One region of the Marinovum sp. J2-8 genome, then DNA from elsewhere that is predicted to be linked to it. Evidence: riboswitches for the same ligand, from Rfam matches in the RefSeq annotation. Region 1 holds a riboswitch; the other holds the start of a gene.
The links. Region 1 has a riboswitch for cobalamin ahead of AC0L4F_RS20025 (energy-coupling factor ABC transporter permease). Riboswitches for the same ligand answer to the same signal wherever they lie in the genome.

Region 1 (7,573 bases):
TCATCAAAACCCATCCCATGCCCACACTCTCTGCCTGTTCTCATCGGGGCAGAGTGTGACACTTCTACTTTGCAGATGTGGGACACTTTAACTTTGCGGGTACATGCGCATATCCCATAATTAGGGTTATGTTAAGTGCGCCCAAAGCCAGACATGCGTCATCTCGGCGAACGCTTACCCCGCGCGCCGCATAAGATAGATATCCATCACCCAACCATGCCGGGCGCGCAGGTCTTCTCGGGTTTTGATGATCTGGGCCCCGACCGCATCCAGTTGACCGGCGACCAGCTTCTCTTGCGGCATTGCCACGCAGCCGCCCCACCAGATCGAAATCCCCTCCGGGTCGAGCGTCTCAAACGCGCCACCGCTGTCCAGCACGACAACCACGGTCTCGGCCTCGGGCGGCCACCCTTGCGCGCGCAGTTGACGCCCGGTGAGGATCGTGACCGACCCACCCACCGTATTGAGCGGGATCGCATGTGCGGCGCATAACGCCTGAATCGAGGTAATGCCGGGGATCACACGTGGCTCTAGCGGCATCCGCCGCCCCAGCCGTTCGGCTATCCGCAGGCTGCTGTCATACAACATCGGATCGCCCCAGATCAGCAAGGCAACCCGCCCGTTTGGATTTTCCCCCAGCACTGTGCGGATCTGCTGTTCCCAGGATGCGGCAATGGCGTCATGCCACTGTGACACCCCGGTGCGATACGACGGATTGTCGACATCACGCTGCGGCAGGTCGAATTCCACCACCTGTGTCTGTGCGTTGTCCAAATGGCGCGCCAAAAGATCGCGCCGCAAACCGGCGAGGTCGGTCTTTTCAGGCCCTTTCAACGGGATCAGGATCAGGTCAGCGGCATTCATCGCCTGCACGGCCTGCGCCGTGACGTGATCCGGGTTGCCGGTTCCAATGCCGATCAGATCAAGTTCGATCATCGCAGTGTTTCCAATGCCCGTACTCCCGAAAAAGGGGGCCGAAGCCCCCTTGGTGTCGTCTCAATCACATCTGGTGCTCAGGCAAAAAGCCGCGGGGTCACCCAGGCAGAGCCGTTCAGCCCTTGCAGCCGTTTTGCAGCGGCCAGAACGGCCAGATCGACCAGCGGCTCCAGCAGGATCACCAGCATGTAAGCCGCGCCAAATGCCATTACCTGGCCAACTTCGGCAAAGCCCTGACCATAGACGGCCCAGAACGCCACCCAGGCCACAATACCACCTTGGTATGCGGTCGAAAGAGCCAGCGCCTGGCTGTACTTCAGGTCAACATATGCGGTGCCCGGCGCGATCAGACGCCGCGCGAGATACTGCAAGCCGAACAGCGGCACCAGCAGTGTGGTCACGTTCATTCCGTATTGCGGCAGGTCAAACTGGGCAAACACAATGCCCTGAATCAACAGCCCCAGCGCCAGGCCGATCGCGGCTGGTGCGGCGCCCAACATCAGGAACAGGGTCGAGCCAAGGATCAGGTGCACTTCTGACACGCCAACCGGATAATGCGGCAGGATCTGGAAAAACACCAACACTGCCGCCGTCGCCACAACCGTGCGCAACGCGAGCGAGCCCAGCCCCTGCTGGCGCACCGCGTCAAAGGCGGTCTTGAGCGTATAAAGCCCCGCGGTTGTCGCGGTTGCGTAGCTGAGGATGAGTTTGGCGCCCGTAACGACGCCGGGTTCGATATGCATGTCTTTGATCTCCTTGCCGTCACACCCGACGGCGGGTTGAAATAATCCGATGGCCGGTTTCCTGGCTCGCGGGTCGAGGCAACGCTCTACCTTCCCAGAGGGCATCTCCCCCAGTGGTCTTTCAGAACGCGCTCTCCGCATACAGTCGCGGGGGCGGCCGGGGCTTTGGGTGCCGCAACTTGGTCCACCCTTCCCCGTTCCCGATTGAGCCCTGCGCTTTGCGTATGTCTGGGCACCAAACAGGGGTTCAGATAGACGTGAGCCGGCCCGCCAAGTCAAGCCCCGCATGTCGTCAACGCCGCTTTCGTTTCCGCCAATGGGCCATAAAGGATCACCGCCGGCTGGTCGGGACGCGCCTGGGCAAGCTGCTTGGCCAGTGTCGCAATCGTGCTGCGATGCAGGCGTTGTTCGGGATGGCCGACGGCCTCGGCCAGCAGGGCAGGCGTTTCCGGCGACAGACCGTGGGCAATCAGACCGGCCGCCAGTTTGGGAAAGGTGCGTTTCCCCATGTAAACCACTGTTGTGGCTTCGGAATCTGCCAGCGCGGGCCAATTCAGCGTCTCGGGCAATTCGCCCGTCACATCCGCCCCGGTCACAAATTGCACCCGCCGCGCGGTCAACCGCCGGGTCAATGGCAACCCCGCCGCCGCCGCCGCCGCACAGGCCGACGGCACGCCGGGAATGATTTCATAGGCTATTTCCGCAGCCTCCAGCGCAATCATCTCTTCTTCGAGACGCCCAAAAATTCCGCTATCCCCGGATTTCAACCGCACGACCCGCGCGCCGGTTCGGGCATGATCCACCAACAGACGGTTGACATGATCCTGCTTGACCGAGGGGCGGCGCGCCCGTTTGCCAACGGCAATCAGCTCGGCATTGGCCCCCGCATGGCTTAGGACCGGCCCCGAAGCCAGATCATCAAACAGCACCACATCGGCGCGTTGCAACCGGTCCACCGCCTTGAGGGTCAGCAGGTCCGGGTCGCCCGCACCGGACGACACAAAAGAGACAAATGCGCTCATTGGCTGGCCTCGGCGATAAGATGAAAGAAGGTTCCGCTGACCTGACCACCGCCCGCGGCATGGCCCGAAGCCGCGCTTTTGCGTTGCGATCCGGTTTGCGCCACGACAAGCCCGTTAGCATCACGCACTTCGGCAAGCGGGGCATCCGGCTGGCTCAGGATACGGGCATAATGGAACTCATGCCCGCGCAGGCGTGTGCCCACCTCGAACCCCGGCATCGGCGCAGAAAGCTCTGCCAGACGATAGCCCAGGTTCATTTTGCGCTTGGCAAAACTGGTCTCAAGCCCCAGCAACCCCAGCATCTGGTGCCGCTGCCCCTGAGCATCGACCAACCCGGCCCCCAGTGCCATATAGCCCCCGCATTCACCGTGAACGGCGCGGGTCTGGGCAAAACGGTGCAGACCGGACCGTAGCCGGTCATTGCCCGCCAGCCGCCCGGCGTGCAGTTCGGGATAGCCGCCCGGCAGCCAACAACAATCCGCGCTGTCATCCGGGCCCTCATCCGCCAGCGGGGAAAACGGCAGGATCGTCGCGCCGGCGCTGCGCCAGCCCTCTATCAGATGCGGATAGACAAAGGAAAAAGCCGCATCCCGCGCCAGGGCAATACGTGCCCCGGGTGGGCGCGTTGGCGGCGGCGGCGCGCTGGCATGGCCCGCCCCGTCCCGTGCCGCCGCAACAATCGCGTCCAGATCGCAATACTGCGACACGGCCTTGCCTGCCTCGCTCAGCAATCTTTCAAGATCTGCGGTTTCTTCGGCCTGCACCAGCCCAAGATGGCGCGAGGGCAGCTCGATCCCGACCTGACGCGGCAAGGCGCCCAGAACGGCAATTCCGGCCTGCGCAAAGCGGCCCGCACCAGCGTATCATGGCGCGGCGAGGCAACATTGTTCAACACCACCCCGGCGATGGGCACATCCGCGCGAAACCGCGCCAGGCCCTGCGCCACGGCGGCGGCGCTCTGGGCCTGTCCGGTCACATCAATTACCAGGATCACCGGCCAGCCCATCAGCGCCGCGATGTCGGCACTGGCCCCTGCGCCGGTTTCACCCGGCACCGCCACGCCGTCAAACAGCCCCATGGACCCTTCGGCCAACGCAATATCGGCTGTCCGATCCGCCAGCGCATGCATGCGCTCTGCTGACATCGCCCAGCCATCCAGATTGAACGAGGCCCGCCCAGACGCCACGGTGTGAAAGGCCGGATCAATATAGTCGGGACCACATTTGAACGGCTGCACCGCCATGTCGCGCGCCCGCAGCGCCGCCATCAGCCCCAGCGTGAACGTGGTTTTCCCCACGCCCGACGCCGCGCCGGAAATCACCAGACCGGGCGTCATGCGCCGGTCTCCGGAAAGCGGGGATCGGTGCCCACAGGACGGTAGCGGCGATCATAATCCCCGGCATAAAGACGGCTCTCGGCAAAGTCCTCTGCCCCGATCGACCGGCCAACCAGGATCAGCGCGGTGCGCGCCATTTCGGCGCCGACGGCGGTTTCCAACGTGGACAGGGTGGCATGCACCACCCGCTCATCCGGCCAGCTTGCGCGCCAGACCACCGCAACGGGACAGTCTGCGCCGTAATGCGGGCGCAATGTGGCGACCACCTTGTCCAGCACATGCACCGACAGATGGATCGCCAGCACAGCCCCGGTGCGGGCAAAGTTTTCCAGGCTCTCTGCGGCGGGCATTGCGCTGGCTCGCCCCGATACCCGCGTCAACACCACCGATTGCACCACGCCCGGCAGGGTCAGCTCTGCGCCAAGCGTCGCCGCGGCGGCGGCAAAGCTGGGCACGCCGGGGGTCACGTCATAGGGGATGTCCAACCGGCGCAAGCGGCGCAATTGTTCGCCCATTGCTGACCAGACCGACAGATCCCCGGAATGCAGCCGCGCCACATCCTGACCCGCGCGATGCGCCTCGGCGATCAGATCTATGATCTCGTCCAGCGACAGCGGCGCGGTGTTGACGATCCGCGCGCCCGGCGGGCAATGCGCCAACAGCGCCTCGGGCACCAGCGACCCGGCATAAAGACAAACCGGGCTGGCCGCGATCAGATCGCGCCCCCGCAGGGTGATCAGATCCGCCGCCCCCGGTCCAGCCCCGATGAAATGCACCGTCATGTTGTCTCTCCTTGTGCGATTGCGACGCTGACGCCGCCAATAATCCTGCGTGTTTGACACAGCCGTGCGCCCGGTCCCGCCGCGATCAACGCCGCCGCTTCGGCCACGGACCCGGTGCCATAGGCGGCCAGCGCGGCCGATGATTGCGTGGGGGTTGCAACGCCGGCCACATCAACGCCGATCACCGGCGCATCGGGCAGAAGGGCGGCGAGTGTCTGTGCCTTGGCCTTGGCTGTGGCGACGCCATCGACCGGTCTGGCCTGATCTGCCGGTCCGGCCTGTGCCCCGACCTCGGCCAAAGCCGCAGCCAGGGCCGCAGTCAAAGCCGTTGTCAGGGCCTCGGCACTTACGGATTTGCGAAACCCAAGCCCAACGAACAAACCCGGCCCTGTCATCGCGTCACCGCCCATTGCACCAGCGGACGTGCATTGACCCAGCCACGCAACCGCCCCAAGGGCGCGGCCTGGGCAATGTCAATCCGGGTCAACGTCCCGCCATGTTGTGCCTGCATTGCCAGCAACAGGGTTTCGGTTTCCAGCGTGACCGCATTGACGACAAGCCGGGCACCGGGCATCAAATAGCCCCAAAGCGCGGCAAACAGATCCGCCGAGCCGCCACCGCCGACAAAAATCGCATCCGGTGTCGGCAGATCGTGGCTCAGCGCCTCTGGCGCGCGGCCCTGAAGCAGGGTGATCTGCCGCGACAAGGCAAAAGTCGCAATATTGGCACGGATGTTGGCACACCGTTCGGCGCGCGGCTCAATCGTGAGCGCATGACCGCCCGCCAGCGCCCATTCGACCGACACCGACCCGGAACCACCGCCGATGTCCCACAGCATTTCGCCGGGTCTTGGGGCAAGCGCTGCAAGGGTCAGCGCACGTTGCGGTGATTTTGTAATCTGCCCGTCATGGTGAAACAGATGCTCGCCCCGACCCGGCACACCGGACAGCCCGATCCCACGCGCAAGATCGGCCCCATCCAGCGCAACAGCCACCGGCGCGGCGATCCCGTCGAGCTGAAAGTCATCTGCGCGGGTCTGGCGGTGGCGTTCTTTTGGACCGCCAAGCCGTTCGAGCACATGCATCCGCACCGCGCCAAACCCCGCCGCTGTCAGCCATTGCGCCAATGCGTCTGGCGCCGCCTCATCCCGCAGGGTGGCCAGGATCTTTGCACCGCGATGCAGCACCGTAGAAAGGGCCGTGAACTCTGCCGCATGCAGGGCCAGCGCACGGGTCTCTTCGACCCGCCAACCCAGACGCGCACAGGCCAGCGACACCACACCCGCCACCGGATGGGCGCGCCATTCGTCGGGGGCCAGCCGCTGCGCGAGCATACTGCCGGCGCCAAACCAGAACGGATCCCCCGAGGCCAGCACCACCACAGGCTGTCCGCGCAATGCCAGCACCGGCGCCAGATCAAACGGCACCGGCCAGGGCCGACCGCGCGTGCCGGCCTGCACCAGATCAAGATGGCGCGGCCCGCCAAAGATCACCTGCGCCTGCGCGATTGCATCGCGGCTTGCATCCGACAGCCCGCACAGGCCATCTTCGCCCAGACCGATCACATTCAGCCAAGGATCAGACATGACCCGCCTCTTGCTGCTTGGCGGCACCAGCGAAGCGAGCCAGCTGGCCCGCCGTCTTGCCGACACGCCGATCCCGGCGACCTTCTCTTATGCCGGACGTACATTGGCCCCGGCGGCCCAACCGCTGCCGACGCGCATTGGCGGATTTGGTGGCAGCGCCGGGCTGGCCGCCTATATCCGCGCCCAGAACATCAGCCATGTGATCGACGCGACCCATCCTTTTGCCGCCCGGATCAGCCAGAATGCGATTGCCGCCTGTGCCGAGACCGGCACGCCTTTGCTGGGTTTTGAACGTGCGCCGTGGCAACCGGGTGCCGGGGATCGCTGGCGGCATGTCCAAAGCGTGCAGGACGCGCCAAGCGCCCTGCCGCCGCCACAGACACAGCCCGCCGCGCGGGTGTTCCTTGCCATCGGCAAGCAGCAGCTTGATCTGTTTGCCGCGCAGACGCATCACCACTACCTCGTGCGGTTGGTGGATCCACCCGCCGCGCCCCTGCCCCTGCGCCATGCCGAGGTTGTCATCGCCCGCGGCCCCTTTACCGAGGCTGACGACAGCGCCCTGTTGCGCCGTCATGCGATCAGTCACATCGTGGCAAAGAATTCCGGCGGCACCGGGGCCGAGGCCAAGTTGTTGGCGGCGCGGGTGCTGGGGATCGAGGTCATCATGATAGACCGCCCCGACCTGCCTGCGCGCGCCACCTGCGACACGACGGGTGGGGTCTTTGAGTGGTTGCGCGATCATGGGGTGACCCCGGACAATGTGGCCCCGCGCGGCGTATAGACCCAATCGCCGGTGCGGCGCGTGGCGCTGTTGCCGACAAGAACCACCGTGCGCATATCCGCCATCTCCGGCGTCGCCTGATCGAGGGTGACAACCTGCACCGCCTCCTGTGCGGTCGACACCGCCCGCGCAAAGATGATCAGCCGATCCGGCCCGCATTCCTCGCGCAGGATGTCCAGCACCCGGGCAAATTGATGCGGGCGGGCCTTGGATCGCGGGTTGTAGAACGCCATCGCGAAATCACCACGCGCCGCATGGCGCAGGCGATGTTCAACCAGCGCAAATGGCTTGAGGTTGTCGCTGAGGTTGATTGCACAGAAGTCATGGCCCAGCGGTGCCCCGACCCGCGCCGCCGCCGCCAGCATTGCGGTGATGCCCGGCAGAATAC
Region 2 (7,573 bases), on a different contig from region 1:
TCAGCCGCAGGCGGGGCAGGCGTATGCCAAGCGCGCCAGCCGCGTCTTCGCCCAGGGTCAGCGCATCAAGCCCCCGGCCCAAGGACCCGAGCAAGATCCAGCCAAACAGCGACAATGGCAGCGCCAGCCAGACATGTACCATCGACCGATCCGCCAGCGATCCCATCATCCAGAATACGATTTCCGATGTGGCAAAGGGGTTGGGCGACAAGTTCAGCACCAGCGACAGAAGCGCACCGGCCAGCGCTGAAATCGCAATCCCCGCCAGGATCAGCGTCAACGACGCCCCGCGCGGCCCCGCCAGCACCATCACCAGCATCACACCGATCAAGGCCGTGCCAAGCGCGGCAAGCGGCAATGCCAGGGTAAAGGCCGCCGCCGCACCGGTTTGCAGGGCAATCACCGCCCCCAAAGCCGCCGAGGATGACACCCCGATCAACCCCGGCTCGGCCAATGGGTTGCGCAGATAGCCCTGCATGGCGGCGCCGCTCATGCCCAGCGATGCGCCGGTGATCACGGCCAGCACCGCGCGCGGCAGGCGGATTTCCCGCATCACCAGCGTCATCGGTTCGCCCGTATCGGTGAACAACGCCCGCAGGCTGTCGCCCACCCCGACCGGGGCCGGGCCGATCAGCATCGACGCCGAAAACAGCGCCAGCACCCCCAGGGTCAGCAGAAGCATGAGGCGGGTCATGGCCGGGTTTCCAATTCGCGGCGCAGGGGCAACAGACCTTCGATTGCGCGCAGCACATGCGGCGTACCACAGACCCAATCGCTGTTGGTCAGACTGGCGCCCTTGGACGCGCGGCGCAGGGAATGCACCACCGGATGATCCATGATCGCCTCGGCCCGGCTGGCACCGGGGTAGGGTTGCCCGGTGATGATGGCCTCTGGTCCGGTCAATGCCAGGATCTCCAACGGCATCGCGCCGCCGTTTTCATAGCCTGCTTCGATGGCGATATTGTCAAACCCGGCGGCGGTCAGGATGTGATGCGCCAGCGAACCCCGCCCCGACGTGAAGCCGTTGGAATAATAAAGGGCGGCACGCGGGCGGCGTGTGACCTCGGCCTGAAAAGCCGCCAGTTGCCTGTCAAAATCGCGCAGCATTTCCTGGGCCTTTTCCGATTGGCCCAGAACCGCGCCCATCTGGATCAGATTGGTGCGCACATCCATCATGTTGTTGGCGATGTCGAACGTCACAACCGCAATCCCCAGGTTTTGCAGGATGTCCACCGTCGCACGGGCGGTATAGCGGCCTGCAAGGACCAGATCTGGTTGCATCAGATAGATTTCTTCGGCCCGGCCATGGGTGATCGGGTATTGCATCGCGTCTTCGGCCATGGCCGAACTGCGGCTGTCCCGTGCCAGAAACGACACCGCGTGCAATTGGCCGGGGGCGGCCAGCAGCATGGCAAGTTGATCGGTGCACAGGTTGATCGACACAACCTTTTGCGGGGCGTCCCCCGCCGCCGCACCCACCGCTGCCGCCGCGCCAAACATCAGCGCGGCGGACAGGGTCAGTGCCTTACAAAGACGCACGGATTCCAAAATACGCCGCGCGGTCCGATGTGCCATAGCCCGGTGCGGTTTGGTATTCCTCGTCAAAGACGTTTTCGATCCTCAGGTAGATTTCCGCGTTGTCCATCACCTTGTATGTCAGGGTCGAATTCAACACGCCATAGGGGTCAAGCCCCTCTGCGCGATCCCCAGCCCAAAGACCGGTGACGGCCAGGCTGGTCTGGCTGCCGAAATCTGCGGTCACAGTGGCAGCGGCCTGATGGCCGGGAACTGCGGCGGACCAGCTCGAGCTATCCAGATCGGCATCGGCAAAGCTGTCGGTCCAGGTGTAAGAGCCGTCAAGCCGCACGCCCTGCCACAGCTCTGTGCCGCCAGCCAATTCGATGCCCTGCCGGGTCGAGGTTCCAGAGGCCTGCACATAGGTGCCAGCGGTAAAGGAATAGTCGATGATGTCCTCTGCCTCGATATGAAAGGCCGTGGCACGGATGTAGCCCCGGTCGCCAAAGCGTTTCTCGACACCAAGGTCGAAACTCTTGGATGTTTCGGGATCAAGATCCGAATTGCCGGCAAAGCCATCATAAAGCTCATACCCCGACGGGGCGCGGAACCCGGTTGCGGCATTGGCCCGGAAGATCAGATCCTCTGTCGGGCGATAGACCGCCGACAGCCGCCCGGTGGTGAAGCCGCCAAATTCGGAATGTTCGTCATAACGCAGCGCCGCCGACAGGTTCCAATCCGTGCTGGGCGCGGCTGTCACCTCGGCAAAGAGACCGGTGACCGACGTGTCATGGCTTTGCCCATCGGTATAAAGCCCAAAGATCGAGTGATCGAGCGTCAGGGAGGTGTCGAATTCCTCGACCGTGTGGTCGGCGCCGAACACCAAACGGGTGGTGTCGGTCAGATCAACGCCGCCCTGATAGCGGTATTCCATCCGCGTGCCGGTATAGTCGAATTGATCATCGGACACGCCGCCAAAGCTGGCAGCGGAGCCGGTCAGGGTGCGATCAATACGGAAATAAGAGGCCGAGACCGTGTGATCAAAGCCACCGGTGACGAAATCCAGCGCGATGCGCAGGCCGTCCTGTTGTTTCTCGGTGACCTCATCCGAACTGCCATCCAATGGCACACCGCCGGAGGTTTCATCGTAATCATAGGTCGATTCTTCGCTGAACGCCGACAGATGCAGGACCGTGTCGGGGCTGCCCAGATCATAGCTGCCGGCAAAGCTCAGGCGCTTGGCGTTGAAACCGTCGGCCTCGTCGTTGCCATCGTTTTCGTCGGCGGCGGAAAATCCGTCGCTGTTGGCATAGGACAGGGTCAGCGCGCTTTCGTGGCCTTCGCCCTTGTTGGCAAAGGTGACCGACGACCGCAGGCTTTCATAGGCGCCATATTCCGCCGCCATCTGAACGCTCAGCCCGTCGCGGGTGGCGCGTTTGGTGGTGATATTGATCACCCCGCCCAGGGCTTCGGATCCATAAAGCGCCGATTGCGAACCGCGCAGGATTTCAATCCGCGAGATGTCAGAGGTCATCAAGCCGCCAAAATCATAAGCCACCTGTGGGCCGGACGGGTCAGAGACGTCGATGCCATCGACGCGCACCGCGATATTGTTCTGGTTCACGCCGCGAATGAATACACCGGCTGTGGTGCCCAATGGGCCGGTGGTGCGCAGGGTGACGCCGGGTTGGCGGGCCAGGAAATCAATGGCTCGGGTCTCGCCGGTGGCCTCCAGCTCTTCTTCTGTGATGACATCCACGGCAACGCCGGTTTCGTCTTCGGCCACGGCCTCGTATCCGGCGGACAGGATCAGGACGCCCAGATCATAGGGATCGTCCTGTGCAAAGGCCGGTGCGGACAACAATGCGGGCAGGGCCGCGGTTGTCAGAAGTTGTGTTCGGGTCATGTCTGTCCCTCCGATTGGCCCCGTGAGTGCAAAGGGCCGATTGTTAATCAAACCGGAGGTCACCCCCCGTCTCAGTGAAATCACCGCAACGGGGTTGCCGTTATCCATCGCACGCCCCGCGCCCGGATAGGGTGATCGCCTGGCAGGTCTCCTGACTTCGCGGGTCGTCACATCCCCGGGCCTTCCCGCAGCCCAAAAGGGGGCCACAGTGGCAATTTCCGGGTTTGCTCGCCGCTCACAGTTGCGGGGGCAGTCGCGGGTTTGCACCGCGTTCCCTTTTCACGGACCTCTTGCGAGGCCCGAACCAAAGCGTGCTTTCGTCTAGTCACGCAAATGCATTGTGACAAGCGGCCATTTTGACCCATCCGGCGTCAAATCCGCGCGTTGTGGCCCCGGGTCTACAGGATCGAAGGCTTTTGAATGGGCCAGCAGGGGCAAACGGGGGCAATGCCGGGCAGGACAACGGGAATGGATGGGAAATACGGGAATTCGTGGGACGATCTTGGGAAATGCGGTTTTCGACCGCCAATTGCCCCTCAAGACGAATCAAATTTGACCACTCTCGCGTGATTCTGCGGGCTGAAACCGGGCCGCGCCGCTATTTTGGGCGTCTCGTTGCAATTTTTTTGGGAAATCATGGGCCGTTGGGCGCGTTCCAGTGCCTTACCACATATAGTGTTGGGCCGGGATCTCTTTCGCTAGAAATTCCACGCTAGACCGCGATTTCGCCGCAATATTTAGTTTTCCACAGCCCCTGTGAACAAACTGTAGGGGAGATTTCCCATAAAGAGCAGTTGATTTCCATGATTTCCCATGGCATCCCTAGTATCACGATGAGGGACGGAACAAGGGGCAACAAAGACCCCGCACCGAATACTCAAAAACAATAAAAATGGTTTCATACAGGCACCGTCTTTCATCGTGAACAGAATCCGGCGCGCGGGCGAGCAGACATCCCCCCAGGTGGCGCGCGCAGCTGGACTTCCCGCCAAGCGGGACATGGGCGGCGGGTTGATCAGTGGCAGCAGATCAACCCGCCGTTTTCCATTTCAAATTGGGGAAAACACGGGGCGCGAGGCAAAGGACGGCAAGGACAGTGAGCCGCAGGTTCAGAGGCGAAAGCCATCACAAGGTGGATGCAAAGGGCAGGGTGTCGATCCCGGCCGGCTTTCGCCGTGTGATCGAGGCCGCTGATCCCAACTGGAAAGTCGGAGAAAACCCGGAGCTTGTGATTGTCTACGGCAACAAGAAGCTCAACTGCCTTGAATGTTACACCATGGAAGCCATCGAAGAGGTCGACAAGAAAATCGACGCTCTGCCGCGTGCATCCATGGAACGGAAAATGTTGCAGCATATGTTCCACGGGCAATCCTTCCCCACCAATGTGGACGAGACCGGCCGACTGGTCCTGCCTGCGAAACTGCGCAACAGAATCAATCTTGAGAAAGAGGCCTTCTTCATTGCGGCCGGCGATACGTTCCAGATCTGGAACCCCGAGACCTATGAAAATGAAGAACTGGCCAAGACCGAAGCATGGCTGGAAGAACTGCCGGAAGACTTCGATCCCATGTCATTCCTTGATGGACCGGTCGGAGGCGTTTGAAAAATGGCCGCAGCCCCACATAAACCCGACGCCGCGCCGCATGTTCCCGTCCTTATCCGCCCATTGATCAAGGCGGTGTCGCCGGTCACGGGCACCTGGATCGACGGCACATTCGGGGCCGGCGGCTATACCCGCGCATTATTAGAGGCCGGGGCGGATAAGGTGGTCGCAATTGACCGCGATCCGCTGGCCTTCGAAATGGCGGCAGATTGGCTCGGGGACTATGGCGCGCGCGTGCGCCCGGAAAAAACCGTGTTCTCGGCAATGGACGAAGTCGCCGATCAGGTGGACGGCGTGGTGCTTGATCTGGGTGTGTCTTCGATGCAGCTGGACCGCGCCGAACGCGGATTTTCCTTCATGCGGGACGGGCCGTTGGACATGCGGATGAGCCAACAGGGCGTCAGCGCCGCCGATCTGGTCAACAATCTGAGCGAAGAAGAATTGGCCGCAATCCTGTTCACCTATGGGGAAGAGCGTGCCTCGCGGCGCATTGCCAAGAATATTGCACGGGTGCGGGCGGACACCCCGTTTGAAACCACGTTGCAATTGGCCGGGGTGATCGAACGGTCCCTGCCACGGTCGAAACCCGGCCAAAGCCACCCCGCAACCCGCAGCTTTCAGGCGCTGCGCATCGCGGTCAACGACGAATACAAGGAATTGTTTCAGGGGCTTATGGCCGCCGAACGGGTGTTGAAACCCGGTGGTCTTCTGGCGGTTGTGACCTTTCATTCGATCGAGGACCGCATGGTCAAACGGTTCTTTACCGCCCGTGCCGGCCATTCCGGCAATACCAATCGCTATGCGCCGCAAACCGCCGTGGTGCCCGCCCAATTCGATATTCTCACACGCAAGGCCGTGGGCCCGGATGATCAGGAGCTGGAGGAAAACCCAAGGTCGCGGTCATCGCGGCTTCGGGTGGCGCGGCGCACGGATATGCCCGCGGGGGCGGTCGATCCCAGCGCAATTGCCATGCCGCAGCTGAAGGGGAAAAGGTAATGCGGTCGTTCTTGTATATCCTGACATCTTTGGCGGTGATCGGTTTGGCGTTCTGGGCCTATCATGAAAATTACCGAACTCAGGAAGCAATTGAAAAATCGGCACAATTGCAGCGTGACATTGGCACGGCGCGGTCGCGGCTTTCGGTGTTGCGGGCGGAATGGGCCTATTTGAACCGGCCAGACCGGCTGCGCGATCTGGCAGAGCTGAACTTTGACCGTCTTGGGCTTTTGCCGCTGCGCCCCCATCATTTTGCCAATATCGACCAGGTGACTTTCCCGATGCCGGACTTTGATAATATGGAGCCGATCACCAATCCGGTGGCTGTGTCATCACAAGGTGAGGAGCAAGAGCCATGATCCGCACGCCGCTGCGCCCGCTGGCCCGTATTCTGGAGGCCCGCCAAAAAGGTGAAAATCCCGACGCCATCGAACGGGAAAACATCCGGTTGCGGCACGAGGATATGCGCGACCGTTTGCGGGTGCGCGCCGAACAGCGCCTGCTGCTGATGGGGATCATGTATTTCTGCGCCTTTTTGGTGATTGGCGCGCGGATGGGGCTGCTTGCGGCGTCTGAACCGGCGGAACCACGCGGTGCCAGCAATGGGGCCAGCATCGTGGCGCAACGGGCGGATATCGTGGATCGCAAGGGGCGGCTTCTGGCCACCAACATGGAGACCCATTCGCTTTATGCCCATCCGCAACAGATGGTTGATCCGGTGCGGGCGGCGGCGGAACTGGGCAAGATCTTTCCTGATCTGGATGTTGAGGATCTGACCAAGCGGTTCACCTCGGACCGCAAATTCATGTGGATTCGCAAGAAGCTCAGCCCGGAACAGAAGCAGGCGGTGCATGATATCGGCGAGCCGGGTCTGTTGTTCGGACCGCGCGAGATGCGGCTTTATCCCAATGGCGCGTTGGCGTCGCATGTGCTGGGCGGTTATGGATTTGGCCGCGAAGGCGTGCATTCGGCCGAGGTCATCGGCACCGCCGGTATCGAGAAGTTCCATGACGACCTGCTGCGCGACCCCGCGCGTGAGGGCGCGCCGCTGGAATTGTCGCTTGATCTGACGCTGCAGGCGGCGGCGGAAAAGGTGCTTTATGGCGGCATGAAGATCATGAATGCCAAAGGTGCGGCGACGATCCTGATGGATGTGCACAGCGGCGAGGTTCTGGCGCTGGCCAGTCTGCCGGATTTTGACCCCAACGACCGACCTTTGCCTGCGCTTGGCGACGACCCCTCGATCAGCCCGCTGTTCAACCGCGCGGTGCAGGGGGTGTATGAGCTTGGCTCGACCTTCAAGATCTTTGCCGCTGCTCAGGCAATGGACATCGGCCTGGTCAATCCGTCGACCCCGGTCGATATTCGCGGCCCGCTGAAGTGGGGCAAACACCGCATTCGCGATTTCCACAATTACGGCAAGGAATTGTCGGTCACCAAGGTCATTGTGAAATCATCGAACATCGGGACCGCCCGTCTGGCCCAGATGATCGGTGTGCCGCGGCAAAAGGAATTCCTGCAAAAGCTTGGCTTCTTTGACGTCAAGGATATCG

Region 2: it holds a riboswitch for cobalamin, as region 1 does, so the genes downstream of both, AC0L4F_RS09285 (TonB-dependent receptor plug domain-containing protein) here and AC0L4F_RS20025 (energy-coupling factor ABC transporter permease) in region 1, are expected to answer to the same signal.

The regions. Positions count from the first base shown of each region.
Region 1 is NZ_JBVVRZ010000009.1:10-7,582, forward strand. Features, by position in the region: gene cobF (precorrin-6A synthase (deacetylating)) at 175-936, opposite strand; gene AC0L4F_RS20025 (energy-coupling factor ABC transporter permease) at 1,014-1,679, opposite strand; cobalamin riboswitch at 1,714-1,935, opposite strand; gene cobA (uroporphyrinogen-III C-methyltransferase) at 1,955-2,701, opposite strand; partial or broken gene AC0L4F_RS20035 (cobyrinate a,c-diamide synthase) at 2,698-4,037, opposite strand; gene cobM (precorrin-4 C(11)-methyltransferase) at 4,034-4,819, opposite strand; gene AC0L4F_RS20045 (cobalamin biosynthesis protein) at 4,816-5,214, opposite strand; gene cbiE (precorrin-6y C5,15-methyltransferase (decarboxylating) subunit CbiE) at 5,211-6,404, opposite strand; gene AC0L4F_RS20055 (cobalt-precorrin-6A reductase) at 6,403-7,185, shown strand; gene cobJ (precorrin-3B C(17)-methyltransferase) at 7,143-7,573, opposite strand, start outside.
Region 2 is NZ_JBVVRZ010000002.1:706,145-713,717, reverse strand. Features, by position in the region: gene AC0L4F_RS09295 (FecCD family ABC transporter permease) at 1-694, opposite strand, end outside; gene AC0L4F_RS09290 (ABC transporter substrate-binding protein) at 691-1,539, opposite strand; gene AC0L4F_RS09285 (TonB-dependent receptor plug domain-containing protein) at 1,526-3,421, opposite strand; cobalamin riboswitch at 3,546-3,746, opposite strand; gene mraZ (division/cell wall cluster transcriptional repressor MraZ) at 4,518-5,024, shown strand; gene rsmH (16S rRNA (cytosine(1402)-N(4))-methyltransferase RsmH) at 5,028-6,020, shown strand; gene ftsL (cell division protein FtsL) at 6,020-6,379, shown strand; gene AC0L4F_RS09265 (peptidoglycan D,D-transpeptidase FtsI family protein) at 6,376-7,573, shown strand, end outside.